Regions from separate parts of the Providencia rettgeri genome, predicted to be linked through region 1. Evidence: predicted binding sites of a transcription regulator. Region 1 holds the regulator's gene; the other holds the start of a gene.

The links. Region 1 encodes Fur, which represses iron uptake genes when iron is present. Its sites were predicted from a motif close to ATAATAATGAGAACNACTATCAA; they were not measured.
Region 2: AB6N04_RS08030 (siderophore-interacting protein) is a predicted target of Fur. The motif match lies at 13,281-13,303, and genes of this name have one in related genera.

The regions. Positions count from the first base shown of each region.
Region 1 is NZ_CP163512.1:2,249,773-2,266,041, forward strand. Features, by position in the region: gene cmk ((d)CMP kinase) at 1-474, opposite strand, end outside; gene aroA (3-phosphoshikimate 1-carboxyvinyltransferase) at 665-1,939, opposite strand; gene serC (3-phosphoserine/phosphohydroxythreonine transaminase) at 2,059-3,150, opposite strand; gene pgm (phosphoglucomutase (alpha-D-glucose-1,6-bisphosphate-dependent)) at 3,417-5,051, opposite strand; gene seqA (replication initiation negative regulator SeqA) at 5,107-5,652, opposite strand; gene ybfF (esterase) at 6,157-6,933, shown strand; gene AB6N04_RS10230 (peptidase domain-containing ABC transporter) at 7,170-9,257, shown strand; gene AB6N04_RS10235 (HlyD family type I secretion periplasmic adaptor subunit) at 9,272-10,600, shown strand; gene AB6N04_RS10240 (type I secretion system permease/ATPase) at 10,604-12,703, shown strand; gene ybfE (LexA regulated protein) at 12,873-13,166, shown strand; gene fldA (flavodoxin FldA) at 13,322-13,849, shown strand; gene fur (ferric iron uptake transcriptional regulator) at 14,116-14,565, shown strand; gene AB6N04_RS10260 (polymer-forming cytoskeletal protein) at 15,235-15,768, shown strand; gene AB6N04_RS10265 (OprD family outer membrane porin) at 15,992-16,269, opposite strand, start outside.
Region 2 is NZ_CP163512.1:1,766,457-1,782,725, forward strand. Features, by position in the region: gene AB6N04_RS07965 (dimethyl sulfoxide reductase anchor subunit family protein) at 1-360, opposite strand, end outside; gene AB6N04_RS07970 (DMSO/selenate family reductase complex B subunit) at 372-914, opposite strand; gene AB6N04_RS07975 (molybdopterin-dependent oxidoreductase) at 927-3,506, opposite strand; gene AB6N04_RS07980 (molecular chaperone) at 3,536-4,219, opposite strand; gene AB6N04_RS07985 (radical SAM protein) at 4,212-5,573, opposite strand; gene AB6N04_RS07990 (RNA 2'-phosphotransferase) at 6,317-6,862, shown strand; gene AB6N04_RS07995 (Lrp/AsnC family transcriptional regulator) at 6,863-7,324, opposite strand; gene AB6N04_RS08000 (LysE family translocator) at 7,496-8,107, shown strand; gene AB6N04_RS08005 (HutD family protein) at 8,104-8,670, opposite strand; gene AB6N04_RS08010 (PLP-dependent aminotransferase family protein) at 9,037-10,461, opposite strand; gene AB6N04_RS08015 (cytochrome ubiquinol oxidase subunit I) at 10,706-12,043, shown strand; gene cydB (cytochrome d ubiquinol oxidase subunit II) at 12,033-13,043, shown strand; gene AB6N04_RS08025 (DUF2474 domain-containing protein) at 13,000-13,179, shown strand; gene AB6N04_RS08030 (siderophore-interacting protein) at 13,338-14,177, shown strand; gene zinT (metal-binding protein ZinT) at 14,353-15,012, shown strand; gene phoH (phosphate starvation-inducible protein PhoH) at 15,202-15,987, opposite strand.

The DNA.
Region 1 (16,269 bases):
ACGCCGATGTGCACGTTCTTCCGCTGAAGCATCAAGGAAAATTTTGACTGGCGCATCTGGAAATACCACCGTTCCCATATCACGACCGTCGGCAATTAACCCGGGCATTGTGCGAAATGCCCGCTGACGTCTTAATAGAGCTTCTCTGACACGTGGAAAAGTCGCAGTTTGGGAAGCGGTATTACCGACTGTTTCCGTTCTTATCTGATTGGAAACATCTTCCCCTTCTAAAATAACTTTTAATACATTATCTTCAGGGACAAAACGCACATCTAAATTCGCTGCCAGTGGCACTAATGCATCTTCTGATTGGATATCAACATGGTGATGCAATGCCGCTAATGCCAGCACTCGATATATTGCACCTGAGTCTAAAAGTTGCCATCCAAAATCATTTGCTAATGCTTGGCAAAGCGTACCTTTACCGGCTCCGCTAGGTCCATCCACCGTGATTACAGGGGCGATTGCCACCATAAAAAAATCTCCTTTCCTGCAAGTAACCTTAGCTACCTGCAATTGAATTCAGTGAAGCTATTATACCAACTCATCGATTTTGTGAAATAAGCAGGTTCTGATGTTCACCAGAAAATAGGAGATAATTTCTGTTTAGCAAGGTGAAAGGGTTGATATTACCCTCTTAATATCAACCCTTTTAATCGCATGATTAACTTAATCGAGCCAACTGCTCAAAGTAATCAGGGAAGGTTTTGGCAGTACAACCTGGGTCTAAAATAGTGACGGGCGTATCCGATAATGCAACTAACGAAAAGCACATAGCGATACGGTGATCATTATAGGTTTCAATTTCTGCATGTTTTAATTTTTTCGGTGGTACCACTCGAATATAATCATGCCCTTCTTCTACCTCTGCACCCACTTTACGTAGTTCAGTCGCCATCGCATATAACCGATCAGTTTCTTTTACTCGCCAGTTATAAATGTTACGAATTACGGTTTCGCCCTCTGCAAATAATGCAACAGTACCAATGGTCATCGCAGCATCAGGAATTGCATTCATATCCATATCAATCCCGTTGAGTGTTCCGCGCTCGCACTCCACAAAATCATCACCCCAGCGAATGGTTGCCCCCATTTTTTCTAGCACATTGGCAAACTTAGTATCACCTTGCAAACTGTTGCGACCAATGCCTGTGACTCGTACAGTCCCCCCTTTAATCGCCGCAGCAGCAAGGAAATAGGAGGCAGAAGAAGCATCCCCTTCAACTAAATATTCACCCGGTGATTGGTATTGCTGTTGCCCTTTAATGATAAAGGTCTGATATTGGTGGTTTTCCACCTCAACGCCAAAGGTTTTCATTAAGGCTAATGTGATATCAATGTACGGTTTAGAGACTAGCTCACCGATAATTGAAATAGTCGTATCTTGTTTGGCACGCGGTGCTGCCATTAATAATGCGGTTAAAAATTGGCTTGACACCGAGCCATCGACTGAAATTTGACCACCGATAAAGCCGCCTCTGAGGCGGATTGGTGGGTAATTTTCTTGCTCTAAGTAGTCAATGACTGCACCACCTTCTCTTAGTGCATCCACTAAGTGCCCAATTGGCCGCTCTTTCATACGAGGTTCACCTGTCAGTACAATGTCATTGTCACTCAATGACAAAGCCGCAGCCAGCGGACGCATTGCGGTTCCCGCATTGCCTAGAAATAATTCTAACGTATCTGGATGAGATAAATTCCCGCCCAAACCTTCGACACAACAACGTGTTTTATCTTCAGAGAGTTGGTAACTAACGCCTAACTGGCTTAATGCATTCAGCATATGGCGAATATCATCACTGTCTAATAAGTTAGTGAGTGTGGTCGTTCCTTTTGCCATCGCAGCTAATAACAGTGCGCGGTTTGAGACACTTTTTGACCCTGGCAAATTAATTGTGCCGTGAATTGAAGAGATAGGTTGTAATGTCAGGGATTGCATAAAAAGCTGTTTCTCCAGTGAAGTTTGCAAATAAATAAAATTTGGCTCTGGTTTCTTTTTGTCGAATATGCAGAGCGCAAATAACCGACTGAACATCCTATTTCAGTCGGTAAATCTGATTATTGAGCGTTATGACGTTCGAAATCAGCCATAAAATCAACCAATGCCTGTACACCTGCTAGCGGCATCGCATTGTAGATAGATGCACGCATTCCACCTGAGACTTTATGCCCTTTTAGTGAAAGCAAACCTTGCTCTTTCGCTTCTTCAATGAATTTAGCGTCTAGTGCAGGGTTTTGCATTTGAAATGGCACATTCATCCAAGAGCGGTTTTCCACGGCAACACGGTTAATATAAAATTGACTATCATCAATGGCATTGTAGAGTAATTGTGATTTTTCATAGTTGCGTTTTGCCATTTCTTGCAAACCACCCTGCTCTTTTAACCATTTGAAAACCATACCCGCTAAATACCATGCAAATGTTGGCGGGGTATTAAACATGGAATCATGTTTTGCTAACACGTTGTAATCAAACACGGAAGGAGTCTGTGGTGACGCTTTACCTAATAAATCTTCACGAATAATAACAATCGTTAACCCTGCTGGCCCGATATTCTTTTGAGCGCCCGCGTAAATTACGCCATAACGGCTGACATCGATAGGTTTAGACAAGATGGAAGAAGAGTAGTCAGCAACAATAATTTTATCTTCTGGGAAATCGGGGTCTTCGTGGATCGCTAAACCGCCAATAGTTTCATTAGGGCAGTAATGTACATAAGCCGCATCATCACTTAAAGGCCATTCGCTCATGGGTTTTAAACTCACAACACCATCTTTTTCTTCGGCAATTTGAATCACATTTGGCGTGCAATATTTTGCAGCTTCTTTCGCCGCAGATTCCGACCAATAGCCACTTACGATATAATCTGCGGTGGTTTTGTCCCCTAATAAATTCATTGGCAAAGTGGCAAAATGAGCGCGGGCACCACCGTGACAGAATAATACTTTATAGTTATCTGGAATATTTAATAAGTCACGTAAGTTCTGCTCTGCTTCCGACGCCACTTCAATAAAGTCTTTTCCGCGATGGCTAACTTCCATCACTGAAACACCTAAACCCTTCCAATTACAAAATTCTTGTTCAGCACGACGCATCACTTCAACAGGTAGCATTGCTGGACCTGCACTGAAATTATAAACCTGACTCATTGACCTCACCCTACCTTCAATTATTGTTAGCAAAATTCACTCAGAGACTTAGAGTTGTACCATTGTGAGCTTTTAGCTGCAACGGTTATTGTCGCTCAATAATGAAATGGGATAGGGGAATTTTGGGCAGAATAAAGAAAAGAATTTTGTTAATCTCGTCACACTCTCAACAACCCTAATTTTATGAAGAAATTAACGATAAAAAACAGATAATATCCCGAATTGCCCCGAGCGTTGCAATACGGGATATTCAAACGAAGGTAGGATTAGCTAATGACTTTGCTGACTATTTCGATCGCTTCCTTTTCGATTAAACGCAGATGCGCCTCACCGCGGAAGCTTTCGCAATAAATTTTATATGCCTCTTCTGTTCCTGAAGGCCTAGCCGCAAACCATCCATAATCGGTCATGATTTTGAGCCCGCCAATTGACGCACCGTTCCCCGGCGCTGCCGTTAGACGCTGGGTAATTTTATCTCCTGCGAGTGTATCGGCAGCGACCATTTCAGGCGATAGCTTGCTGAGTTTGGCTTTTTCTTCATGGGTCGCTTTAGCTTGGATCCGGTTATAAACTGGCGCACCAAATTTTTTAGCTAATTTGTTATAACGTTGCTGCGGGTTTTCTCCTGTAACTGCGGTAATTTCTGCTGCTAACAGACACAAAATAATACCATCTTTATCTGTAGACCAAGGTGTACCATCGAATTTAAGGAATGATGCACCAGCACTTTCTTCTCCGCCGAACCCCAGTTTTCCGCTAAACAAACCATCAACAAACCATTTAAACCCAACGGGTACTTCAATGAGTTCACGACCAATATCACTAACAACACGATCAATCATCGCGCTGGAAACCAATGTTTTACCCACAGCAACGTCTTTTCCCCATTGCGGGCGATGTTGAAATAGATAATCAATTGCAACAGCAAGATAATGGTTAGGGTTCATCAGGCCATCAGGTGTCACGACGCCATGTCTGTCATAGTCTGGGTCATTCGCAAAGGCTAAATCGAACTTTTCTTTCATGCCCAATAAGCCTGCCATCGCCCAACTTGATGAACAATCCATGCGGATCACGCCATCGTGATCAAGTGGCATAAAACGAAATGTTTGGTCTAATTGGTCATTAACAATTTCGATATCTAATTGATAATATTCTGCAATTTTCTTCCAGTATTCGATACCCGAGCCGCCGAGAGGGTCAACACCTATTTTTAACCCTGACTGTGCAATCGCAGCCATATCCACAACTTCGCCAAGCGCCGCCACATATGGCATGACCAGATCTTGGGCGATGACATATTCACTTGCCATCGCCTCATCAAAGTTGACACGTTTAACCCCCTCAAGGTTGTTTGCGAGTAATTGATTTGCATGCTTTTCAATCACTGAGGTCAGATCCGTATCCGCAGGACCACCGTTAGCAGGATTATATTTTATCCCACCATCTTCTGGTGGATTATGAGAGGGCGTAATAACAATACCATCTGCAATATCAGTATGGGATTGGTTATAGCTTAAAATGGCATGGGAGACCGCAGGTGTTGGAGTAAAGCCATTATTTTCCTGAACAATCACATGAACTTGATTAGCCGCGAGTACCTCAACCACAGTAATAAACGCTGCTTCAGATAATGCGTGCGTATCTTTACCTACGTAGCAAGGACCTGTTACGCCTTGCTGTTTACGTAAATCGGCAATGGCTTGTGCAATTGCTAATATATGGTTTTCATTGAAATTCTTACGTAACGAGCTACCTCGGTGACCCGAGGTACCGAATTTAACGGCGTGTGAAGCATTACCGGGCTGAGGCTGTTGCGTATAATATTGAGCGGTTAATTGAGCGACGTTGATCAAGTCACTTTGAAACGGAAGCTGCCCTGCACGTTCATGTATTGTCACTTGTTTTCTCCCAAAGCACTGATGCTTGGTTACCAACATCAGTGAAATATAGTTGTTAAATTGTATTACTCACTTTTTCAATCACATTCGCGGGGAATTGCATTTCCTGCATAATGGCATCAACCATACTACGTTTGCGATTAGTATTCGTGTTAGTAATCACCCAGTAAGGCGTACCAGGGATATGACGAGGCTTAGATTGCTTACCCGCAGCGAGGAGTGTTTGTTCATCACCGGCAAAATAAACACGTGTACGACCATGCATAAGTTCAGTTGCACTGGCGAAGCGTTTTGCATCTAAACTATACAGTGTCGACAAAATTAACATAAAACGATCGATGGCTTTGCTTTTTTCCGCATAAGCATCTGACAGTAATAATTCTCTAACCACTCTTACAGGGTTTTGTGCAGCCGCAGGTGTACTCACTGGGGCTTCTGCTTTAATTGCCGGTTGTGCCTGACTCATTTCTTTAACTGGTACTGGCTGCCCGGATTTGAAATTTAACATACGGCGCAAGATATCCGATGCACTTTCACCGATATGCTGTGTGTGACTCGCAATATAGCGGTAAAGCTCTTCATCAACTTCTATCGTTTTCATTTTTTCCCAGTACTTATTTAACTAAAATTTGCGGTGTGATTATAAGACAGTTTTAAAAAAAACAAAACAATTAAAATTTCAATAACTTAAAGTAAACATTCTTCTAAGTTCGATGATATTTCAGTATGTTATCGTCCTGTCGCTTTAACTGTTTTCGTTCTAAACTCTGTTTATCTTTGGTGGTCATTGTTTATTCAAATTAAAGCCATTTTAAGCAATGGCCTGTTAACGCAGCATCAAATAGCTGAAACGAACTTTAATCGACCTCGTAGGGCAGCGTTTAGGGACAATATTGCATTCAAGTCGTCGTCAGTCAGCATGACGGATACACTGATAAACAGCCCCTAGGTTAACACACAATTTTCTGGAACCCTGTTATAACGTATTTTCTTCACATTGCCCCAGCTAATTCAGCTTACTATTGCAGTTCAAATCCGAATATTTGGATTTTTTCGATAGCCATGACATGATAAGTGACTCACTTCTATAATTAATAAGATAAATATGACTCTATTACTCAACCATACTATCCATAAAGCAGAAAATCCACTGAGCAATAGCCCTGTCGTGCTTATTCATGGGTTATTTGGTGATCTCAATAATTTGGGCGTACTGGGTCGCGATCTCCAGCACTATTTTGATACTATTCAAATTGATGTTCGCAACCATGGTGAGTCTTTTCGTGATGAACAAATGACATACCGACAAATGGCACAAGATGTTATTACACTTATCAAATCATTAGGTTATGAAAGTGCGATTTTAATTGGCCATTCTATGGGCGGTAAAATTGCGATGGCAGCAACTGAAATTGCCCCTACTTTTATCGAAAAAATTGTCGCGATTGATATTGCCCCTGTCGCATACCATGTTCGTCGTCACGATAAAATTTTTGCAGCTCTAGATGCCGTTACCGCGGGGCAAGCGACCAACCGCCAAGATGCTGCGGTTATTATGCGAAATGACATTAACGAGGAAGGCGTTATTCAATTTTTGCTTAAATCGTTTAAGTCCGGTGAATGGAAATTTAACATCCCTGCGCTTAAAGCCAATTATGAAAATATCATCGGTTGGGAAACCGTTCCTACTTGGGATAAACCTGTATTATTGATCCCTGGCGGTAATTCACCTTACGTGCAGGCAGAATATAAAGATGAAATTGCGGCTCAATTTCCAAATGCAAAAGCATGGGTTGTCGCTGATACCGGGCACTGGGTACATGCAGAAAAACCGGATCATGTATTAAGAGCCATTCATCGCTTTTTATCTATACCTAATTAATTGGGGTTTACTAATAAGATATTGAGAAGATATTACTCTTTTCAATATCTATATTATTTCAATTCATCATATTAATTTCATTTCAAATTAAAGAATAGGATGAACTTCAATACACAGCGAATATTAAAGCCTGTATCATCCAAACTTTAAAGAAACCTAATTGAATATAGATTAAATTAATCATCTAATTCTATTTATACTTCATTATGTATTCAAAGGAATGATTAATACTAAACATGGAACAAACACAAGAAATTTCGACGTTATATTTTATTAATATTATTGCTAAATTATCAGGGCAAACCAATAATAATGAACTTGAGAAGTTAATAAACCAAACAATAAGTTATCATGAGAAAATTAAGCTAATCAAAAAAAAGCACGGCATTAGTTGCAAAAATAAACATCAAAAATCAAACGATATTTCGAAGCTCTCTTGCCCTGTTATTTTATATGATAAACAAGGTGAAGCATTTTTATTGGCCAATAAAAATGATCAACAAGTTCTAGTTCAAAAATTCGGTAATTCTCCACCCGAGATCTGGGATATAGCACAATTGCAACAGCATTGGTGTGGTGACTGGTTACATGTCAGCCTTAAACAAGGTCAATTTGATATAACATGGTTTCAAGTTGAGTTTATGAAATATAAATCCATTATTCTTTGGGTTTTATTTTTCTCATTTATTCTGCAAATATTAGCATTAGTCTCCCCGATTGTGATGCAAGTTATTATGGATAAGGTTTTGATCCATAATAGCTTAGTGACACTAGATGTGTTAATTTTTGGGTTAATTATTGCAGCGTTTATTGAAGTTATATTAAAAGGATTACGTGAGTATATTTATCATCATACCGTGAATCGTATCGATATGACTCTTGGACTAAGATTAGTTAACCATTTATTACATCTCCCTATTCCATTTTTTAAAAACCGGCAAATTGGTGCTATTGTTACACGAGTTAAAGAGTTAGAAACAATACGTGAGTTTTTAACTAGCAGCTTTTTCACATTATGTGTGGATGTACTATTTTTATTTGTATTTATTTATGTGATGAATTTAATCTCTACAACACTCACATTAATATTTTTGTGCTCTATCCCCCTCTACCTTTTATTAGCTTGGTGGCTAACCCCTAAAATTGAATCTGCTGCCCAGCAACAATTTACCAATATTGCCATTAATACCTCCTTCCTTACCGAAAGCATCAATGGTGTTGAAACGGCAAAAAGCTTATCGGTCGAACCTAATTTTGTCCGTCGTTGGGATAGCCAAACATCGGATATGAGTCAAACTAACTTTGTCTCTGGGCAAATTAGCTCCCGCTCTGAACATTTAGTCATGGTAATTGAGAAAGTCACAAGTGCCGTTGTTTTATGGGTTGGGGCTTCTGAAGTATTGGCTTTGCAAATGACAATTGGTCAGTTTATCGCTTTTCATATGATGGTCAGTCACGCTAATCAACCACTGGTAAAATTAGTGAAATTATGGGGAGACTACATTCGTACCAATGTTGCCATCGAAAAACTATCTCAAATCATAAACTTACCAATTGAACAAAATAAAGCAGAAAACATACAGTCCATCAAAGGGGATCTAACACTTAAGGATATCTCATTTCGTTACCAACCGAACATGCCTTATATCCTTCAAAACTTTAACTTAAATATTAAAGCAGGAGAAACCATCGGGATTGTAGGTACATCTGGCTCCGGAAAAAGTACCCTTGCTCGGCTACTATTAAGGCTTTATACACCAGAAAGTGGCACTATCTATATTGATAACACGCCTTTATCTGCCATCAATTTACATTCACTCAGGCAACAGATAGGCATTGTATTACAAGAAAACTTCCTATTTAGCCAATCTGTTTTTCACAACATTGCGCAAACCGTTCCGAACGCTTCAATGGATGAGGTGGTCCATGCAGCTAAAATGGCCGGGGCTCATGATTTCATTCTTAAGTTACCAATGGGCTACGATACGGTGCTATCCGAAGGCGGAACATCATTATCAGGAGGGCAAAGGCAGCGTATCGCAATTGCTCGCACCTTGCTTGCTAACCCGAAAGTCATCATTTTTGATGAAGCGACCAGTGCTTTAGATGATGAGTCCCAAGCTATTATTCAAGAAAACATGCATGTAATAGCCAAAGGAAGAACCGTGATTACCATCGCGCACCGTTTATCAACCATTCGTCATCACCAACGGATCATTGTCATGCAAGATGGGAAAATTATTGAGCAAGGTAACCACCAGCAGCTTATTGAGCAAGGTTCTTTTTATAACCATTTATGGACACTACAGCAGTCTCTAAAATAAGACATGGACGTAACATGAAACATCGATTAGAACGAAACCGTTATAACAGTTTTTTACCATCACATTTGGCTATTTTAAAAACCCCACCTTCTTACTTAGCTATGTATGTCGCAATATCAATTAGTATTGGTATTTTTATTGCCGTCGCTTGGTCATATTTCGGTAAGTTAGACATTCAAGCAACGACGCAGGGGAAATTAATCGTTTCTGGCCGGACACAATTGATTCAAGCGTTTGAATTAAGCCGTTTACAACAGATCCATGTCGAAGATGGTCAGAGTGTAAAACAAGGTGATCCGTTACTAACCGTCAATGTACTTGGTGTTGATCAAGATATTCTAAGCCTCAACTATCAGCATAATTTTCACGTGGCTGAAACGTTAATTTATCAGGCTTTGCTGTCTCAACAATCTATTGCTCAGTTACCTCGGTTTAAACAGTTAACAGATGCTGAACAAAAAAGTGCTTTGGCAAGTTATCAAACGCAACAAGCGGAATTTGAGTCACTTCTCAATGAAATTAGCAATGAAGTACAGCTTAATGTTGTTAGTCAGCAAGCAAGAAAAAACGAATTAAATTCAATTAACTCATTAATTAGTAATATTAAAAAACGTCTTGATGCACACCACTCATTGACACAAAAACAGCTGATCAGCCAAAAAGAATTTCTAGAGCAAGAACGGGAACTCTTAATCGCTAAAAAAGAGAAAACCGCAAAACAATCAGAGCTATCGACATTGGTTACCCAGCATCATGCATTAATTAAAAGGCAAGAAAGGATCAAGGCCCAAAAAAAACAAGAATGGGATGAAAAATATAAACAAGCGGCATTTAAACAAGTTTCTCTCGAACAAGAACTGTTAAAGAACCAAGAAAGAAATCAATTAGAAGTTATTCGTGCGCCTGTTGATGGCACGGTACAACAACTTACCACTTATACCCTAGGTGCCGTACTTCAACCTGCTCAGCAATTAATGGTGATTGTGCCAAACAGCCATGTCCAACTGGCTGAAATTAAAATTTTAAACAAAGATATCGGCTTTATTCATGAAGGATTAAAAGCCGATGTGAAAATAGATGCCTTCCCTTATACCCGTTATGGCACCATTGAAGGTGAAGTGATCTCTGTTTCACGTGATAGCATCCAAGACGAAAACCTTGGTCTGGTTTTCTTGGGTCAGATAGGGCTTAACAAAAAGCAACTCTTGGTTGATGGTGAAAACATCGAACTCACTCCAGGGCTTTCCATCGTAGCTGAAATAAAAACCGATAAGCGCCGAATTATCGATTACCTGCTTAGCCCAATTAATGAATATACCTCTAATGCAATGAGAGAGAAGTAATCGATGGAACAAATCAATAACCATGGCTTGGATGCTATCGTGTGGATGGCTAATTATTACCATAAAAATGTCACTTCAGACCAACTTAGGCATGCGATTGGTATGCAAACCCTTTCCCCTACAGATTGGGAGATGAGGGAATGCGCGCACATTTTAGGGTATGAAACAGAACTGATTGCTTTGTCATATTCCAAACTCGAGCAGATCCCCCTTCCTGCATTGGTGTATATAAATGGGATTTGGCAAGTTTTACATCAAGAAAAAGACCTTATTTTGATTAACCCCGTTACTCTTGAACAGCATTCGGCGCTAGAAGATGGGGTTGATCATCACACTGAGCTCGACATCTTGTTATTCAAAGAACAATTAGAGCCTGAGCAAAAAAAAGCGTTCGGCTTTAGCTGGTTCGTTCCGTCAATCATCAGGCAGTTGGCAAAATTACGAAATATTTTTATCCTTTCTGCTGTTATTCAGTTTTTTGCGTTAGTGAGCCCGCTATTATTCCAAAATCTCATCGACAAGGTTTTAGTGGGCCGAAGTCTCTCTAACCTACATATCATTGCATTAGCTATCTTTGCTATTGCGATTGCTGAGCCAATATATGGTTTTATCCGTAATAAAATTTTTAGCCATACGAGCAGCCAAATCAGTGCGGAACTCTCAGGAAAGATTTATCGACATTTAATGGCGCTACCACTCAATTATTTTAAATTGCGACCTACAGGGAAAATTATTGCCCGAGTGCGTGAACTCTCACATATCAGGCAATTTTTGACTGGCTCGACTTTAATGCTGTTTATCGATTTTATCTTTGTGATCTTATTTATCACCGTGTTATTTTCCTATAGCAGCTTAATGTCGTGGATTTTACTCGGCTCAATGGGCGTCTTTTTTATTTTATGGATGGCTTTAGGTCCTATGATCCGCCAGCAAACTGAAAAATCCTATCAAGCTGACGAAAATGGGCTGACGTTTCTCACCGAAAGTATTACGGGCATTGAAACCATTAAAACAACCGCCACCGAAAAATATTTTAATCAGCGCTGGGAAAAGGTATTCAGTAAGCAATTACAGCAAAACTTCAAAGTCTGTATGCGAAGTGAAATTGCGACACAGTTAATGACCCTTGTGAGTAAAATCACCACAGCAATCTTATTGTGGGTCGGGGTTAAAGAGGTTTTAAACGGTGGGATAACCCCCGGTGAGTTAGTGGCATTTAATATGTTAAGTGCACATGTTACTCAACCAGTCCTCAGGTTTGCACAAGTTTGGCAAGATTTTCAACATACGCTTATTTCCCTTCGTCGTGTTGGGGATATTCTTGATAAACCAGTCGAAAATGAACGAAAAGGTATTTCAAGCTCTTCTGCCATTCAGGGGCAGATTGAATTTCAAAATATTCGATTTCGTTATCAACCTGATACCCCTGAAGTTCTGAATAATCTTTCGCTCTCGGTGAAAGCGGGTGAGTTTATTGGTATAACGGGGCCTTCCGGTTCTGGAAAAAGTACATTAACGAAATTATTGCAGCGGCTTTATGTTCCACAGCATGGGCAAGTTATTGTTGACGGAATGGATTTAGCGGTAGCAGATACTGTATCACTACGCCGAAAAATGAGTGTGGTTTTACAAGAAAGTACGCTGTTTGTTGGAAGTATTGCGGATAATATTCGTTTAAGTGCGCCTCAAGCATCTGATGAAAAAGTTATCCAAGCAGCCAAGCTGGCTGGTGCCTACGATTTTATTATGTCTTTACCGGATAACTTCAATTCTCCATTAGCTGAAAAAGGGTTAAATCTTTCGGGGGGACAACGACAACGAATCGCCTTAGCACGTGCTTTACTGACTGAACCGGATATTTTAATTCTTGATGAGGCCACCTCGGCGCTCGATTACGAATCAGAAGCTGCAATTATGGCAAATATGCCTTTAATTACGAAAGGGAGAACGGTGATTAGTATCGCACACCGGCTAAACACCATTATGCATGCGGATAGAATATGTGTTATTCGCCAAGGGGAAGTGATTGAAATGGATACCCATAAAAACCTCCTTGCACTAAACGGGCTTTATGCCAGTTTATGGCATCAGCAAACGCAATAAAATGTCTAAAAAAGCATCACCCTTATAGCAAGTGGTGCTTTTTTTCTAAAAGCGCGCTTTTTTTAACCTATCAGGCTTATTCCCTTGCCTCCAAGCTATAGCACTGCGTGATTAGCTAGGGTATCATGGCGCGCTGAATTATTGGCACACCCTTTTAGCAATTATAGACATGGCAAAAGAACAAACTGATCGTACTACTCTGGATTTGTTCGCTGAGGAACGAAGGCCTGGGCGACCGAAGACAAGCCCGCTATCACGGGATGAACAATTGAGGATCAACAAACGCAATCAATTAAAACGCGATAAAGTGAAAGGGTTGCGCCGAGTTGAACTTAAACTAAATGAAGAAGCTGTTGCTGTACTCAATCAGTTAGCTGAAGAAAAAAATATAAGCCGTAGTGAATTGATAGAAGAAATTTTGATGTCTCAACTACAACAGGTGGATGAGACGTTATGCAAATAGTGTTCTCTTAATAAATCACACAAATTTGACAGACTTATAAAGGTTTTTTCGCCAGAATAAGGCGTAAAATTCTATTTTATTTTCGTTCTAAATGAGTTCTAGAAGTTGAGAAATTCCTTCTTTCTCTCTTAGAAAAACAAGAGGTTAATCAGTTTATGGCAGTCATCGGTATTTTCTTCGGAAGTGATACAGGTAACACAGAAAATATTGCCAAAATGATCCAAGAAAGATTAGGCAAAGACGTAGCAGAAGTTCATGATATTGCTAAGTGCAGTAAAGAAGATATTGAAGCTTTTGATATTCTACTTCTTGGTATTCCAACTTGGTATTACGGCGAAGCACAATGTGATTGGGATGACTTTTTCCCAACGTTAGAAGAAATTGATTTTGAAGGTAAGCTTGTCGCCCTATTTGGTTGCGGAGACCAAGAAGACTACGCAGAATATTTCTGTGATGCGATGGGCACCATTCGCGATATCATCGAACCTCGTGGTGCGGTGATTGTGGGTCACTGGCCAACTGAAGGCTACCACTTTGAAGTTTCAAAAGGTATGGCAGATGATAACCACTTTATCGGCTTAGCGATCGATGAAGACCGTCAACCCGAATTGACTGATGAACGTGTTGATGCATGGGTCAAACAAATCTCTGAAGAAATGTCATTAGCTGAAATTCTTGGTTAACCGATTAAAAACAGACTTGGCTCTTAAGCTGGGAGCTTTCCCAGGCAAAATGCATCCTAAAGGGGCATGAGGCAGTCTAGAATAATCGATTAACTATCCTAATTGGATAGACTTATAAGAGATTATCAAAATAATGAGACAATGCATGGTTTCTATTTTTATTTTCCATGCCTATAATTGTAAATCAGTTTAGAAGACAACTGGATCTATGTTAAAAATGTTTCGTTATTGTTAAATTTATGATTTAAGATACAGGACAAACCCGCATGACAGACAACAATAAAGCATTGAAAAATGCTGGACTCAAAGTCACTCTTCCAAGACTCAAGATTTTGGAAGTACTTCAGGAGCCTGAGTGCCACCACGTCAGTGCGGAAGATCTCTATAAAAAGCTGATTGATATGGGCGAAGAGATCGGGCTAGCGACTGTATACCGTGTATTGAACCAATTTGATGATGCAGGTATCGTTACGCGCCATAATTTCGAGGGTGGAAAATCCGTATTTGAATTAACTCAGCAGCATCACCATGACCACTTAATCTGCTTAGATTGTGGTAAAGTGATTGAGTTTACTGATGAATCGATTGAAACTCGCCAAAAAAATATCGCTGCTCGCCACGGTATTAAGTTGTCTAACCACAGCTTATACTTGTATGGTCACTGTGCTGATGGTGATTGCCGCGATAACGCTGACGCACACGAAGCAAAAGAGTAATGAATTAATCACCATCATATCGTCATGGTGAACTATTTTGCAAAAGCCTGATAGCAACTGTTATCAGGCTTTTTTATTATATTCAATCCACGGATAATCAATTTTTTCGTGATACTCAGCACATTTTTCTTATTCATTTTCTGTTTATCACTAAAATATGTTATTAATGTGAAACATTGAAGTGTTCCATAATAAGTTGCAATTCACTTCAAATCCTTTATATTATCGATTGATAAATATACCTTCTTAATTTGAGAACATTTACTGTGATATCATAGCAATACATAAAGTTAACGGAATATACTTTGTATCTATTTTTCATATAAATGCCATATAATTTATCTTATAGCGTCTAAAATAAGCTCAGTATACTAGTATCAAAATTTTTTATTTTTGAATCTAATAAACAAGAAAAGTGTAATAAAAAAGTAAAAATACATTTTTATTGTGTAATTACTGTATTTTTAACTAGACTTACTTGGTTCGCTCTCGTGTTTCGTAAGAGATTAACTGATGAAAAAAACATACTTCTTTATTAATACGAGTTTTTTCTTCTGGTTTCTTACTTTAATAGGATGGTTCTTTAGTCATACTGCCATCACCTTATTTTCATTTGTATTATCAATACTGTTTTTGATCTTATACTTCAATCAAAAAAAGGTAAGTAAAATGTTCACCAAAAGACAAAACAAACAAACCATTGAAGAAACCCCTGCAATTCCTGAACCTGAAGTTGTTTCTAAGGTAGAAGAACACGTTATGATATCAACACCAACCCTTAGTGAAGAAAAATCGAATACGATTATCTCAAGAGATGTGATATTTGAAGGTAATATTACATCCAATGAGCAAGTACATATTTATGGCAAGGTGATTGGTAATATCACTGGAAAAGAGAATACTGTGAAAGTCATGCTTAATGGACAAGTTACAGGTAACATTAGTTGTAAGGAATTGATTATTAATGGTCGAGTCGAAGGTGAGTGTGTTTCTGATTCCATTAGCATTGAAAATAATGGCGAAATCCATGGCACAATTCACTACAGCAGCTTATCGATTAAAAAAGGCGGTATTCTTTCAGGACAAGCGAATGTGAAAAATAGTGCCTCTCATACTGAGAAAATCACTCAATTAAAAGATAAAGCAAAGCTTGATGCCCCTTTCATCAAAAATAATGACGATAAAGGAATCGCTTCTTTATAAAAGCCCATCCATTTTCCTCTAAGAAACTCGAAGAAAGTTATTATGAAAATAAAAATAAGGTGAATACAATCCACCTTATTTTTAATTTTCAATCCTTTAATATACGTATATTTCCTTATTTTATTTAACGTTTGATATTATGTTTATATGCTATGTGTATTTGAGTTGGCTACCCTCGTAGTTATTACAAAGGTAACCACTACCTAGTTAACTATTCTATTAATTAAAAAACAGTAAATGGCATCATAACCATAAACTTGATATCTTTTTCATCTTGGAAGATATTGCCATAACCACCGCCATAGCTAGGAATATCGGTATGGTTATCATACTTGGTGAAATGTAATTTAAACAGTGTGTCTTTTGCTCGACCTGTTTGTACCGTATATAAAATATCAAAGTTCCACGCACTTTCTTTTAAACGCACATCTTGAGCATATTGGGAATTTGTACTTGGCTTAGCATCCCAACCATAAATATAGGATGTGCCCACTTTCCAAC
Region 2 (16,269 bases), 480 kb from region 1:
CAAGCCGGCGCCAGCACTGAGAAGCAATAACCCATTGTTCGCTTTATTTTTAAGTAATAACAACGCCGTACTCAGGAACAACAGTGCCATATAAATCGCAGTTGCCCAGACTTCACGGCTCATCCAAGAGCTAGAAACATGCACCATAGTGTAAAACATGTGTAATGGATTACCCATATGGAACAACGAGCCCAATAACCCCACGCAACCCAAAATAAAACTGACAGCAACAGGTTTCTTAAGAAGCTGGGCTTTCTCGTTTCCTTCCAGTATGCGGCAGTAGCACAATAGTGACACCGCTAAGCAGCCGACTGACGCCTGCATAAATAAGGTGAAAATCACCAATGGAAATTCATGCATGATAATTCTCCTTATCCTTTTGTGCCAACAACGAGGTTGGGTTTAGTGATACTTGAACTTGGCAGTCCCTCAATATCTGCATTCGTACCGTATTTTTTGCGCAGTTCACTAATAAGACCAAATTCAATGGCGCGCATTGGGCAAGAATCAACACACATAGGATTCCCCCCTTGCTCGCGTAAATCGATACAGGTATCACACTTGGTCATCATGCCGATGCTAGCGTCAAATTGTGGTGCTTCATATGGACAAGCCCATGTGCAATAACGGCAACCTACGCATTTAGTATGATCGACCAACACCACGCCATCTTCTTCACGTTTATGCATCGCCGTTGTAGGACAGTGACTGACACATTGCGGATCATCACAGTGATTACAGGCAATAGATAAGTGCCAACGACGTGGTCGCGGGTACTCACCTACCTCAATATCGTACACACGGCGAAAATTCCGCCCAACCTCAAGGTCATTTTTATCTTTACACGCCACAACGCAGGTTTTACAACCAATACAGGTGGCAACATTAATATAAAATCCGACTTGTTTATCCATTATTATCGCCCCTTAAAAAATAATACGCTGTGGAATTGCAACATCAGGCACCAATTGTTCACCGTTCCATTTTTCAATATTGCATAACATGGTGTTCCAACCTGATGTTCCTAATCCTGTTGGCACTTGTATTGTCAGCGTATTATCTGCACCAGCCATATCTATTCCTGTTTTTTCATCTACATCCGTCCAACTACCATGTGGTAACGCCACTACCCCCGGTTTCATGGTTTGTGTGACGAGTGCTGGGCGAACGATTTTCCCTTGGGGGCTGGTAATCAATACCGTTTCACCGTGCTTAATACCTAAACGTTTAGCATCAGAAGCATTGATATAAATTGGGCTTGGCCACTGCTCACGCAGCCATGGCACATTATCTAATGTACTGTGTGAACGGCGTAAATAGTGCGGGTTATAGATTTGGAATGGGTAATCCCCTTTCTCTTTTTTGGCGAAGTCTTTAAAGCTGGCTTCATAACCACTGGCAGCAGGGATGTATTCTGGAATTGGCGGTAATTTCGTCCAACCACATTCATCGGCTTTTTCGACCAATGTTTGGCAATAAATTTCAAATTTACCACTTGGCGTTGGACGTGGGTTCGCTTGGGGGTCACGAACGAAATCTTCATAAGCGATATAACCGTAATTATCCCCGGGTGTACGTTGTACTTGGTATTTCCCTACAGTTAAGAACTCATTTAACGTCAAGCGACCTTGCTGTGGCTTCCCTGTGACTTGCCATTCATCAATATCCGCTTGAGTAATGGTCAGTAACGGTTCTTTAGTCTGCCCATCTTCCCCAATAATCGTTGCTCCATTAAGTTTATTGAAAAACTGCTGTTTTTCTGAAATAGGGAAAACTTCATCTACATTAATTCCAAGACGTTTCCCCAGTTCTTTGGCAATCCATTGGTCACTTTTCGCTTCATAAAGGGGGGGAGTCACATTCACCGCAGCAATAATAACTTCTCGGTTACTTGGGTTTAAAATCGTACCTTCACGTTCCCATTCTGTGGTGACGGGTAAGACAATATCAGAATATTTTGCACAGGTGTGAGGCACATACGCTGCGGTCACCACAAGTTCAACATCTTTTCTATAGGCTTCAATACTCTGTGTGATATTCGCACGAGTTTGCAATGTCGCATTGAACGGGTGAATGATCATTTGGATATTGGCATCCACATCCCCCACACCACGCTGACGGAATTTTTTCTCTAACAATGCACGATTAAGCTCATTATGATTGATTTTTAAGCTTACTGGGTTGGGTATTGATGGTAATCCACTCGCTCCCGCCATCACTAATCGTGTTCCGTTATTGCCCGCAGCAAAGTGGCAGCTTACTCCAGTCATTCGCCCTGGACGCCCCATATGCCCTGTCATAAAGCCCAAGGTGGAGAATGCTTGAACCCACCCCTCTCCGTTATGAATACGTGCAGGTGCCCAACCCGTCAGCAAAGCAACACGGTTTGTGCCGCCAATTTCACGGGCTAATGTTCGAATATCTGTCGCGGATAACCCGCAAATATTCGCTGCCCATTCCGGCGTTTTTGGCTCCCCAGAATATGTCCCCAATAAGTAATCTTTAAAATTGCCTTTCGGATCCGCACCTGCTGGCATATTATTTTTATCGAAGCCAACTGTACAACGCCGTAAAAATTCCCAATCAATTAATGGGTTATCAGGGCTATCCATTTCCAGCAACGCATACATGATCCCCAACGCAAGGGCATGATCGGTACCTGGGTTGATGGGATACCAATCTGCATCCATTAATTCAGCAGTCGTGGTATAACTCGGGTCGATGCTAATAAAACGCGCACCCGCTTTTTTCGCTTGATAGTAATTATAGGTCGGGCTTCCCGGGCTACTCCACGCTGGGTTAGCCCCCCACATCACAATTAGCTGTGAGTTACGCAGATCAAAACGGTCATTGGTACCGAACGTGTAGAACCCTTCCAATAAACCGAGGTGTGCAGGCGTTTCAAACCAAGCCCCCCATGAGGTGGTTCCCCAATCCCCGACAAAACCTCCAGCTTTGGCATATACATTTTGAATATCAACGCCATTTCCACCCGTGATCCAAATAGATTCTGTGCCGTATTTTTCTTTTATACGTTTTGATTCAGAGGCAACGATATCAAGGGCTTCATCCCAACTGATCCGCACCCATTGGTCACGCCCACGTAAGCTTTTGTCACCACCGCCGGGGGCCCATCCTTTGCGTTTCATTGGGTATTTTAAGCGATCCGCACCAAAAACTTGCTTACGCTGAGACCGCCCACGCAAGCAACCTCGTTGTTGTGGAAAATCGGGGGAGTCAGCAACCACATCATCCGTTTTTTGCCTCACCACGACACCGTCCACCACTAGTGCTTTATTCACGCAGCGTCCGCCACAGTTATGCCAACACGCCACAGGTTTCCACTTTCCTTTCGTGGCAGCATCAGTAGCTTGTATAATCGCCTTTTCTTCTGGTGTGGATGCATAAAGCCGTTTGCTCATGGGTAATGTGGCCATTACCGATGCCGCCGACGTCCATGCAATAAATGAACGACGACTTAAGGCTATTTTCTGTCTTTCTGACATTGCTCTTACCTCTTCCTTTCGTTTTATTATTATAAATTGACTAATTCTTTGATTTGTTTTTGATCATTACGTAAAAATGGTTCTAAAAGCAGACTCAGTTGACGATAAAATGGCGTGTTTGCGTGATTATGCAGTTCACGACAAAATGACGTAATAAAAGCCAAAAGGTGGTCATTTAAGAAGGTGTATGACGCCTGCAATAGGGCTTTTGTCTCATCCGTTAGCTCGGGTGTTAATATTGCCCGTTCAACGATCTGCTGACTGAGGTTCCACATAAAATCCAATTCATAGCCAATATGATCTGCTGCTTCTAGCTCTTTTTGTGTTAACTCAAAGCCGTATTTTTTATAGAAGGATTTCACTGCCAAAGTGCATTCTTGAAAAAGCAGTTTGTCTCGAGAAACATAGGTTGATTCCCATGGCGGCGCTGGGGGCGCATCGGGGCCAATAAATAACCGAGTAAAATCCCAATGTAATGCTTCAAAATCATCAGTCCCTACCTGCAAGTTTCTTGCCTGCAGATCTTTTTGCATCGCGGTAATTGCCTCTGCCATCACGGGAAAATGGTCTTCACAGGGAAATAAGGCCAATCCCGCTTCACGTAAATATTTCAATAGTTCAGGTGTGGGCTCTTCGATGAGTAAGCGACGTAATACGTCATAAGCAAATTGCCTTGCAGACAAAAATGCTAACGTTGGGTTTTCATTATTCACAGGAACCTCCCTGTATATCGGTCAATAAAAATTCAGTGGGTGTCGTTAATTCAATTCGCACTTCTTTGATAAGCGGTTCGCCGTTTTCATCGGGTTCAACGATATGAGAAGTCAGTGCAATAGCTAGGGTTGGTAACGCTTTTAGGCATAAAATCGCTTCAGGATTAAACTGTAAGAAACCGTGAAGTAGCTCTTGCTGATAAGGTACATTGGCTTGGTTTAAGTATTGCGCCACTTTCTCGCAATCATCCCCAAACACTTTGGCACTCTTAAAAAAATAATCCTTTGTGGAGAAAAGATAATGCGGCCCCATCACTGACTCATCGTGCTGGAAAAATGCATTGCTTTGATACACTTGCCCCGTATGTTTATTTTCTAGGGAACAATAATGCACACCAATGGATAAGCGTTTTTCAAGTGCAAATTTTAGTACTCGTAAGCAAGCTAACTCGCTACCAGCAACAGCAAGACCGCCAGCATACCAATAGTTGTAATACACCTCATAAGGCGGGTTTTTTAGGCGAAAACCGCGGGTTTTATATTCATGGCTATTAGTAAGAGGAAAGCAAAATTCCAATAGATTAATGCCATCAATTCCCATCTCATCCAACTGCGTTACTAACTGATACATTTGCGGTTCGGTATAAGGGATCACGGGCATTTCTACCATCACAGTGGGAAAAATTTCACGGGCTAGGGCTATACGGTGTAACACTTTATCAATGCGTTCTTTCGGGTCATCAATTTTGATACTAAAACGCACTTCTTTAAGCCCTGCTTTTGCCAAAGACAACGCTGTATTACGGTCAAGGGGATCACCTGCGGTATATAACCGAGTATGGACATGGGGTAATTTTTGTTGCACACGTTGAAAGAATTGAATGCTTTCTTCGCGAAATAACAAGGGTTCTCCCCCCGTTAATGCAATATGAGATAACGGATAACCTTGCTCTGCAATAGTGTCAACTTCCCCTATCGCATCGCGCATCTCACGCTGAAAGCCCGCGTAATTCTCTTGGTTAGGGTTAAAACAAAAATAACAATCACGATGGCATTGTAAAGACAAAAATGTGGTGTGGCTCCCCTCCCCCGTACGACATTGCACACAAGCGCTGGAGAGCCAACCACTGTGAATACTTTTACCATTATTTGCAAAAATTGCTCCACAGGCTTTTAATTCCGTTTTCAATTGCTGGATTTCAATTTGCTGAGAAAAAGGTGTTTCAAAACCTAAGCCATATTCTGAAATAGCCGATTGCGTCTGTTCCTCAATCGCTAAATAGCGCATAGCATAACGTATAAATTTATCATTTTTGATTGTGGACAACGTGCTATCTGTCATCGGATAGATCATTAACTTACCTTTTATAAGGGCTGGGTTTTATTTGCTTACTTTGTTATAGAATTTAGCAATACAATCGTGGCCTAATCAGGCAATGAGTTTCGACTGGTGCTGTTCGCCGGAATTATGACTATATACCAAGCCTTCAGTGTGATTGACTTTGTTTCAACTGAAAATTAAAACCTTCTATTATTGGCTATTTTAATAAAACCAGTATAAATAATTAACGCAAAATGAAATTGCGCAGGATCAACAAAATTTTCTATTTCATCCTATTTTCTTCACAATTATTAACCCAAAAATTCTTTATATACTCAAAGTGTTACAATTAACCCATCATTTAATCCAATTAAGAATGGTTATATTTTTATTTATATTTCGGATTTTAGAGGGTTTAAAAACATCAGTAAAAATAATATTTATCATGGTGCTTTAAAATAACTGTTTTATTTTATATATAAAAGATAATCAGTCTCATTAACGCTTTTTATAAACTTTCTATTTATCGTTTAAATTGAATAGAAAATAAAATCTAACTAATCTTGAAATGTGGTTCTCTGTATAAGCCAATATACGTCTTTAACTGATTAACAAAAATTAATTTTTCTATGTACTTTATTTTTTATACCAATAATATTTTAGGATTATTTACATCGTTTTTGTTGTATGGCTTGGCTATGATTTCGCGAATTAATCACATTCAGTCATTAATTATATTAAACTTAAAGGAAATCAATAGTAATAGTAGGCAGTATATGCAAGACAAATTCATTCAATTTAGTCAATTTTTAAGCTACGTTTTACGGCACAAACCCGAGTCCATTTCGCTCACACTCAACACAGAGGGTTGGGTATCTGTTGATAATTTATTATTACAAGCTAACCGTCACGGTAAAAAATTAACTCGTGAAATACTAGAATATGTGGTTGAAAATAATAATAAAAAAAGGTTTACTTTTAATGACGACCACTCGCAGATCCGTGCCGCACAAGGGCATTCAACCCAGCAAGTTCGCCTAAATCACGTTTCGCAAACACCCCCTAAGTTTCTTTACCATGGAACCGCAACACGTTTTGTTGATTCGATTAGGCAGCAAGGGTTATTAGCTGGCAACCGCCATCATGTACACTTATCCGATAACATTGACACGGCAACCCGTGTTGGCGCTAGACATGGCAACCCCATAGTTCTGGTGATTGAAGCACAGAAGATGGTGGAGCTAGGTTATCTATTTTATCTATCAGATAACCATGTTTGGCTGACTGAGCATGTTCCGGCGCAATTTATCCAACAATCATAACTAAAGTGGCAACGCATAAGTGACTTTGACCGTTTCCATAGGTACTTCGGTCTTAATGCTTTGAATACTGTTAATTTGCGTTAAATGATCAGCATGAAAACGGCGATACGATGCAAGATCTTCGGTAACAATACGAATTAGCGCATCACATTCCCCTGCCATCAGATGACATTCCACCACTTCTGGCATCTGTTTAATATCTTCTACAAACTGATTAATCGTCTTCGCGTCTTGTGTTTTAAACCAAATGCGGGCAAAAAGCGATAACCCTGCGCCTATTTTTGCGCCATCAAGCACTGCCACATAACGCTTTATCACACCAGCTTCCTCCAGCAACTTTACGCGGCGCAAGCATGGAGATGGTGACAGGCCAACTTCTTTAGCGAGTTCAATATTCTGTATTTTTCCATCCCGCTGTAGAACCTGTAAAATACGTCTATCTATGGCATCCAGTTTTATCATTTATAACCCCATTGAAATTTGACACTCATTTTCAATTAAAAATTAATATTGAATGCTAATTAATAATCATTTTTAAGCAAGAAAACAACCCTATTCTACCGCATTATCGCTATAATTTTTACGCAACTGGCCAGTTGCCTCATTAACAATAAAAACCAAAGAGGTCATCAAATGGAGTTACAAACATTGCTATTATTCAGTGCTACCGTGATCCCGCTGGTTTGCACCCCTGGTCCAGATATTTTATTTATTTCAGCACAAGGGATCTCGGGGGGAACGAGTGCAGCTTGGAAAGCCAATTTCGGCATTATTTTAGGTTATGTCGCCCATGCAATACTGGCCGCACTTGGACTGGCCGCGATTGTCGCAGCCTCACCGATAATATTTCATACCATAAAATGGGTAGGCGTTGCCTATGTGGCATACCTTGCTGTACGAATGTTAATATCTGCAATGAAGGTCAGTGAGGCCAAAATTCAAAAAGTGTCTAACCACGCGGTGATCGGTAAGGCATTTTTGACCAGTTTCCTTAATCCGAAAGGCCTATTGGTCTATTTTGCAATTTTACCTAACTTCATTCAGTTAGGTGAAAGTGTTGCTCTGCAATCCCTCATGCTTTCCGCCACCTTTATTTTATCTTGTGTGATAATTTATGGGGTGATTGGGATGTTATTTGCGTCCATGCATAAAAAACAGTGTTATAACGACAATAAACGACGCGTCACAGAAGGCGTTGCAGGTGGTCTATTAACCTTTGCGGCTATTGGTTTAGCGACTAGCTAACGGGGAAACAGTTCAATCCAAATCAACTGGCTATCGGCACTCAGAGGAGTCACCTCACCCTCGCCGATATCCGGTAACCACCAGCCACCTTGCCCAGCGGCCATTCGCTTACAACTTCCACCAGATACAGCCCACTCGCCACTCAGTACAAAAACTAAGCCTGCTTGATTGGTCGGTAATTTATCGCTGTCTGTGATCAAAGTGCTTGTTGCTGACCATCTGTCTGCGCGAAAAATAAAATTTAATAACCGTGTATTTGGTTGACTCACATTAACCGCGGCATATTGCTGCGCCGAAAACTGGGCATGATCCCCGATATGCTTTAACTGCTGAGTGAAGTTTTTATTATCGGTTAATGTTATTTTTTGATCATTGAGCAAAACAACCAACCTTTCACCTTCTGCGTAGCGTTTAAGGTAACTATCTTGGTTGATCGTGGCAATACTTGCACGTAATGAATAATCCGAGGCAACCGGCCAGCAAAAAACTTCTTGGCTGGCTCCCCCGCCATCATTCCATTCAAGATTAGGCAACTCAGTGATATCAAAACATTTAATTTTCACATTACCTCCCAAAACGTTGTCATTCACTGTTTTAGACTTGTACTTAGAGTCGCAAAGTTAGTCTCCTCAGGCAATGAATTTGCAACGATAATGTGACTAGGGACTGTTTATCTTTGATGGTCAATTTTTATTCGAATTAAAGCCATTTTAGCCAAGGGGAGAGGTTCGCCGTCGAGTGAACCTCTCAACGCAGCATTAAATGAGTGAAACGTGCGTTAATCACCCCCGTAGAGCAGCGTTTAGTGTTTAGGGGCAATGGTTTATTCAAATTGTCTTCAGTCTGTACGATGGCTACATTTAGTCATTTTTGGGATTATTTATTAACCCCTTTTAGCGGTTAAAATCAGCAGAAAAGATAAACAGCACCTAGTCACGCTTCTCTTTAATTAAATAGTGACATAAACGCCCTAACGTTTTCATCGCCTCTTCAATACGCTCAGTCCATGTAAAAGAGACATTCAAACGAAATGCATGGTTAAACTGTTCACTTGTGGAAAACATGCTACCCGGCGCAATACTAATACCTTCTTTTAATGCGAGTTGATATAAGCGTAGTGCATTAAACGGCGGTTCAAATTCTAGCCACAAAAAGTACCCACCTTTGGGCATATTCACTTTTACTGAAGAGGGCATATATTTGGCTATTGCCCCTAACATCAAGTGCTGCCTTTGTTCCATCGTGACCCGTAACTTACGGAGGTGGCTATCATAGCCTCCTAAAGAGAGGTATTCTGCAATAGCAAGTTGTGTTGGAACGCTAGCTGAAACAGTACTCATCATCTGCAGATGCTGAATTTTTGTTGCATGATGGCCAGCAGCAACCCATCCCACACGATATCCAGGTGCTAAACACTTCGAAAACGACGAACAGTGAAAAAAGTGTCCTTTGGTATCTAAGGCCTTTGCAGGAATAGGCTGCTTACTACCAAAATAGAGTTCGCCATAAACATCATCCTCAATTAACGCAATTTGCTGTTTATTTAAAATATCAACTAATCGCTTTTTATTGGCTTGCGGCATTGTACCGCCGAGTGGGTTTTGATAATGAGTCATTAACCAACAGGCTTTGATGGGGTATTTATCGACAACCTCGTCTAAAGCATCAAGATCAATACCAAACAAAGGATCGGTTTTAATGGCGATAGCTTTGAGTTTTAACCGCTCAATGGCCTGTAATGAGCCATAAAATGCAGGGGATTCAATCACAACCCAATCCCCAGGTTGAGTGACCGACTGTAAACTTAACACCAATGATTCCATCGCGCCTGCGGTGATCACAATTTCATCGGGGGCGACATGGATACCTTGCGTTGCATAACGTTGGGCAATATTGCGACGTAACTGCTCATTTCCGGGGGGCAAATTAGCAGGGGTATTAAATTTGGATAAACGCCTTGCTACCGATGCTAATGATTTGGCCAGCTTCGGGTCATCCAATAACGCAGGTTCTGGAAATGCGGAGCCAAATGGGATAATATCAGGATCCTTACAAGCCTGTAATACCCCAAATATCGAGGCGTTAATCTCTACATTTTCATTTAAATGTAGTCCTTTTCCCCCTTTTGCTGCCGCAAAAGCGTTATTTCGGTTGGCGACATAATATCCAGACTGTGGACGTGCGGCGACCCATCCTTGGCTTTCAAGTAATTGGTACGCTTGTACTACCGTCATTAGACTCAGACCTGATTGTTTAACACTTTCCCTCAGTGAAGGCAATCTGTCACCCACTTGCCAGATATTGTCTTCAATTTGTTGACGAATTTGTGCTGCTAATTGTTCATATCTCGTCATAGCCGCCTCAACTGTTATAGTTAATATCTCTTTAATTGTTACTATTATAGTTTATCGTCTCATGTTCTACTTATCCACACATTCACCTGACTTTTTTTAACTATAAGCACAAACCATTTTTAGTCGGATTGCGACATTTTGCATATCGGTGTGAGCAATTTTTTTAGCTAGGGATAAGCGCCTTAATTGTCACCACCAAGGCTTTAAATGCGGCGTGCACTTACATATCCACTCAGGGGTTAATATGTTTGGACTAACTGCGCTGGAACTTGCCCGTATACAATTCGCGTTTACGGTCTCGTTCCATATTATTTTCCCGGCCATTACCATTGGGCTAGCAAGTTATCTTGCCGTGCTACAAGGTTTATGGCTAAAAACACGTGACGAAGACTATATAAAACTGTTCCATTTCTGGGCTAAGGTTTTTGCGGTTAATTTTGGTATGGGCGTCGTATCAGGATTGGTAATGGCATACCAATTTGGCACCAACTGGAGCTTTTTTTCAGACTTTGCAGGCGGGATCACAGGACCGCTACTCACTTATGAAGTGTTAACTGCCTTTTTCCTTGAAGCCGGTTTCCTTGGCGTAATGCTGTTTGGTATGAACCGTGTGGGTGAAAAGCTACACTTTTTTGCCACTTGTATGGTGGCACTTGGCACCATTATTTCTACTTTCTGGATTTTGGCTTCCAACAGCTTTATGCAGACGCCACAAGGTTTTGAAATCATCGATGGTCGCATTGTTCCCGTTGATTGGCTGGCCGTCATTTTCAACCCATCATTCCCGTACCGTTTATTACACATGACCACTGCGGCCTTCTTAGCTGCGGCATTCTTTATTGGTGCCTCTGCAGCATGGCATTTGCTCAAAGGTAACCAATCCAGCGCGATGAAGAAAATGTTTTCCATGTCGCTGTGGCTGATTTTAGTTTTAGCTCCTCTCCAAGCGTTAATTGGTGATGCCCATGGCTTAAATACGTTGAAACATCAGCCTGTTAAAGTAGCTGCGATGGAAGGCCACTGGGAAAACAAACCGGGTGAAGCAACACCGCTTATCTTATTTGGTATTCCTAACCAAGAGAAAGAAAAAACCGAGTATGCCATTGAAATTCCTTATCTCGCGAGCCTGATTTTAACCCATAGCATTGATAAACAAGTGCCCGCGTTAAAAGAGTACGCGCCAGAAGACCGCCCTAATGTCTTTATGGTGTTCTGGTCGTTCCGTGTGATGGTCGGCTTAGGTTTATTAATGATAGCGGCTGGGGTTTGGGGTTTATGGTTACGTTACCGTAAAAACCTCTACCGCTCTAAGACATTCCTGCGCTTTATGTTTTTGATGGCCCCATCCGGCCTGATCGCTATTTTGGCAGGGTGGTTTACCACAGAAATAGGTCGTCAGCCATGGGTCGTGTATGGATTACAACGCACCTCAGACGCGGTTAGTGCGCATGGTGAAATACACATGAGTATCAGTTTAATCACCTTTTTTGTGGTTTACGGCGGCGTATTCGGCATCGGCTACATGTACATGATGAAATTAATTCGTAAAGGTATCGCGGAGGACGCAGCACATGGGCATTGATTTACCTCTCATTTGGTTTGTCATCATCGTATTTAGTATGCTGATGTATATCGTAATGGATGGCTTCGATTTGGGGATCGGTATTCTTTACCCTGCCCTAAAAGATAGCCAAGACCGCGACTTAATGATGAACAGCGTTGCCCCTGTGTGGGATGGGAACGAAACGTGGCTAGTACTTGGTGGTGCCGCTTTATTTGGAGCTTTCCCCCTCGCCTACGCGATAGTGTTAGATGCGTTATCAATTCCACTAACTTTTATGTTATTAGCTTTGATTTTCCGGGGTGTGGCGTTTGAATTTCGCTTTAGAGCCGATGAATCTCACCGCCGTCATTGGGATCACGCATTTATCTGGGGATCTATTTTCGCCACCTTTGTGCAAGGTGTTGTAGTCGGTGCCTTTATCCAAGGTTTCCACGTGGAAAACAGAACCTTTATCGGGGGATACTTCGATTGGTTTGCCCCCTTCCCACTGTTTTGTGGTTTTGGTTTAGTTGTCGCTTATGCCTTATTGGCTTGCGGCTGGCTAATCATGAAAACACAGGGCCACTTGCGTCGTACAATGTACCGCCTTCTACGTCCTTTAACTTTACTGATGGTTACGGTTATTGCCGTGATCAGCCTATGGACCCCCATGTTAAATGAAGCCATTTTTGACCGCTGGTTCACGCTGCCAAATCTGTTCTTTTTCTTACCTGTCCCATTATTGGTGTTGGGTTGCACAGGGGTGATCTTTAAAAGTGCGAAGCGCCAACAACATGATAGTGTTCCATTTTTGTCTGCATTAATGTTGATATTCCTTGGCTTTACTGGTCTTGGGATCAGCATCTGGCCGACGCTTATTCCACCTGCAATCAGTTTCCGTGACGCGGCGGGCCCATCAGAAAGTTTAGGCTTTATGCTAGTGGGTGCGTTATTTATTATTCCTGTTATTTTGGTTTATACCTATTGGAGTTACTATGTCTTCAGAGGAAAAATTACCCCAGACCAAGGCTACCACTGATAACGCAGTGGCATCCCCTTGGTGGAAAAAACTCGGTTGGATGGCACTCATCTGGCTGGGAAGCGTGTTAGCACTGTTTGCTTTTTCTTCCGTATTTAAGTTGATGATGACTGCTGCCGGGATGAAAGTGAAATAGATTATACCAGTGCCTTATGGTGACTCATAAGGCACTTTTTTATTGGTTTGTGTGAAGCAGATTGAATAAATATAAATGGGTATATAATTAATATTCATGATATGATAATGATAATAATTACCAAATAATAAAATTATCATTAATGAAGGAGAACGTCCGTGGCTACTGAACAATCCGTTGAAAAAAATATCTACCGCCCGGCGCCACCGCAGCTTATTCAAGTTAAATCCATTACTGATGTCAGCCCTTCTATTCGTAGTATTACTTTCACCGGTGAGAAGCTCGCCGACTACCCAACAGAGTGCGAAGGTGGACACTTAAAAATCTTTTTAGCACCTGATTTAGCCAGCCCACCTGCTTTGCCTATCCTTAGTAAAGAGGGGCGCAGTTGGCCTGAAGGTAAACCTCGCCCATTTGTACGCACTTATACAGTTAGAGCGATCCGCCCTGAAGTCAGGGAAATTGATATTGAATTTGCTATGCATGATGGGGCAACAGGACCGGCGTATTTATTTGCTCGCGATGCAAAACCGGGGCATTGGATGGGGATCACCAATCCGGGGGGGCCAGATCCACTGTTACCAATCAGAAAACACTATTTTATGGCAGGAGATGCCAGTTCGCTGCCAGCCATTGCCGCATTATTAGAAAAAATGCCCGCAGATGCACAAGGGAAAGTGGTTTTACGCTTAGATAAGCACGCAGATATACGTCCACTTAACAAACCCGAGCAGGTTGAAATTATCTGGATTTGTGGCGATATCAATAAAACAGCTGAATTAATTAGTACATTTAAATCTTGGCAGATCCCTGCCACAGATTGCGCATTCTGGATTGCAGGTGAAGACCAAATTATTCGTGATTTACGTCGTTTTATTCGTCGTGAAAAAGGATTTGGCCGCGATGATATCTATGCAATCCCATACTGGCGCTTTGGTTACGATGAAGAAGGTTATCACCATGAACGCCATGCTGTGATGGATAACCCTGACGATTAATTCGCCCTCATTTACCCTCAACGCTTATCAGTGGCTCCATCGCTGATAAGCGCCTCTTAAACATTCGTCTCTCTTTTTTAGTCTCTATTTCATTTGCTTGATTAGGTTTATTTTTTTATTGCATGAAATGTTATGTTATAACATAATAAAAATATGTTTTTTATCTCAATAGGAAATGATCGTGCATAAATATACCTTTCTCAACGCAGCAGTTAGCGCCATTTTTGCCATTAGCAGCTTTTCTGCTATTGCGCACGGTTCACACAGCCACACACATCCACAATCCGAAAAAGCCCTTCAAGCCGCAAAAGGTATTTTTGACGATAGTGATGTCAAAGACCGCACATTAACTGATTGGCAAGGGATATGGGTTTCTGTGAATCCGTTATTGTTAAATGGCAAGCTTGATCCTGTTTTAGAAAGCAAGGCTCAGAAAAACAAAGACAAAACGGTTGAAGAATACCGTGCTTACTATAAAAAAGGCTACGCAACAGATGTTGATACTATTGGTATTGAAAATAATGTGATTGAATTTACCCAAAACGGCGTCGTCAATAGCTGCCAATATGCGTATTCAGGCTTTAAAATTTTACATTACGCTTCAGGTAAAAAAGGGGTTCGTTACTTGTTTGAGTGCCAAGATGCCAAATCAAAAGCACCGAAATACATTCAATTTAGTGACCACATTATCGAACCGCAAGCCTCAGGACATTTCCATTTATATATGGGTAATGGATCGCAAGAAAAGCTCTTAGAGCAGTTAGAAAACTGGCCAACCTATTACCCCTATTCATTAACCGATGAACAAGTCATCCACGAAATGTTGCACCATTAATTATAAGTGACAGACAAAAAAATCTGCCCCGATAATCACTTACGGGGCAGATTTTTAGCATTTTCTAGGGGCTGTTGAATGTTGCTGGTGAATTTGCATCCGAACTAAAGCCATTTTACGGATGGTATTTAACCTTTTGTAGCTGCACTCATCCGTTGTGTTAAAGATAAACAGCCCTAGACAAAACTATTAGTCGTTATAGGCTAATAGTGCTTTATGGCATAGCTGAGATCTCACGCAATCATCAATGGTAAAATTCACCATAGAGACCATTTCATCACTACTGAAACGTTGTAAAGCATCCGCAAGGCCAGATTGCACACCATCGGGTAAGTCACATTGGGTGACATCCCCATTAACAATAACCGTGACGTTCTCACCCAAGCGCGTTAAAAACATCTTCATTTGGGTAACAGTGACATTTTGCGCTTCATCCAAAATCACAATCGCATTTTCAAAGGTTCGGCCGCGCATATAAGCAAATGGGGCAATTTCCACCTTCGCAATTTCAGGGCGCAAGCAATATTGCAGAAACGAGCTACCCAGCCTTTTCGCTAAAACGTCATATACCGGACGAAAATAGGGAGCAAATTTCTCTGACATATCCCCCGGTAAAAAGCCAAGATCTTCTTCTGCCTGAAGAACAGGCCTTGTCACGATGATTTTACTGATATCTTTATTAAATAATGCATCAGCGGCTAGCGCAGTACTGATGAAGGTTTTACCACAACCCGCTTCACCATTGGCAAAAATTAATTGCTTGTGTTTAATCGAATTAATATAGAGCTTTTGAGCTTCATTTCGTGGCAGGATTGGGGAGCCATCACGACGTTCTTTTGCCATACCGATAGGCTCGATGCCTGTCAATTCGGCAAAGGATGCAACGTTATTCATGTCAAATCGACCGGAACGTTCTTTACGTGATGAGCGTTTCATTTCACGACGTGCTTTTGTTGCGGCTTTCTGTCTACTCATAGTATTAACCCTTCCAGGTATCAGTGATGTCAATTTCAGATGACGAACTATTCAGAACAGAGAGGAGCTCCCTTCAAGCTCTTAGTTAATGGTAAAACGGTGTAATACGGTTTAATCCTCTTTTTCAACTGGACATAAAAAAACCGGTTAGTCATCTCACCATGACAATTTCATGATGGAAGCTAACCGGTCTTGTGTTTGTGTTAACAAATACTTACTTCCCATTAGTTTCTCCTGTGACAGCGATACCGTTAAACTAATGAATCTGTATGACACTAATAT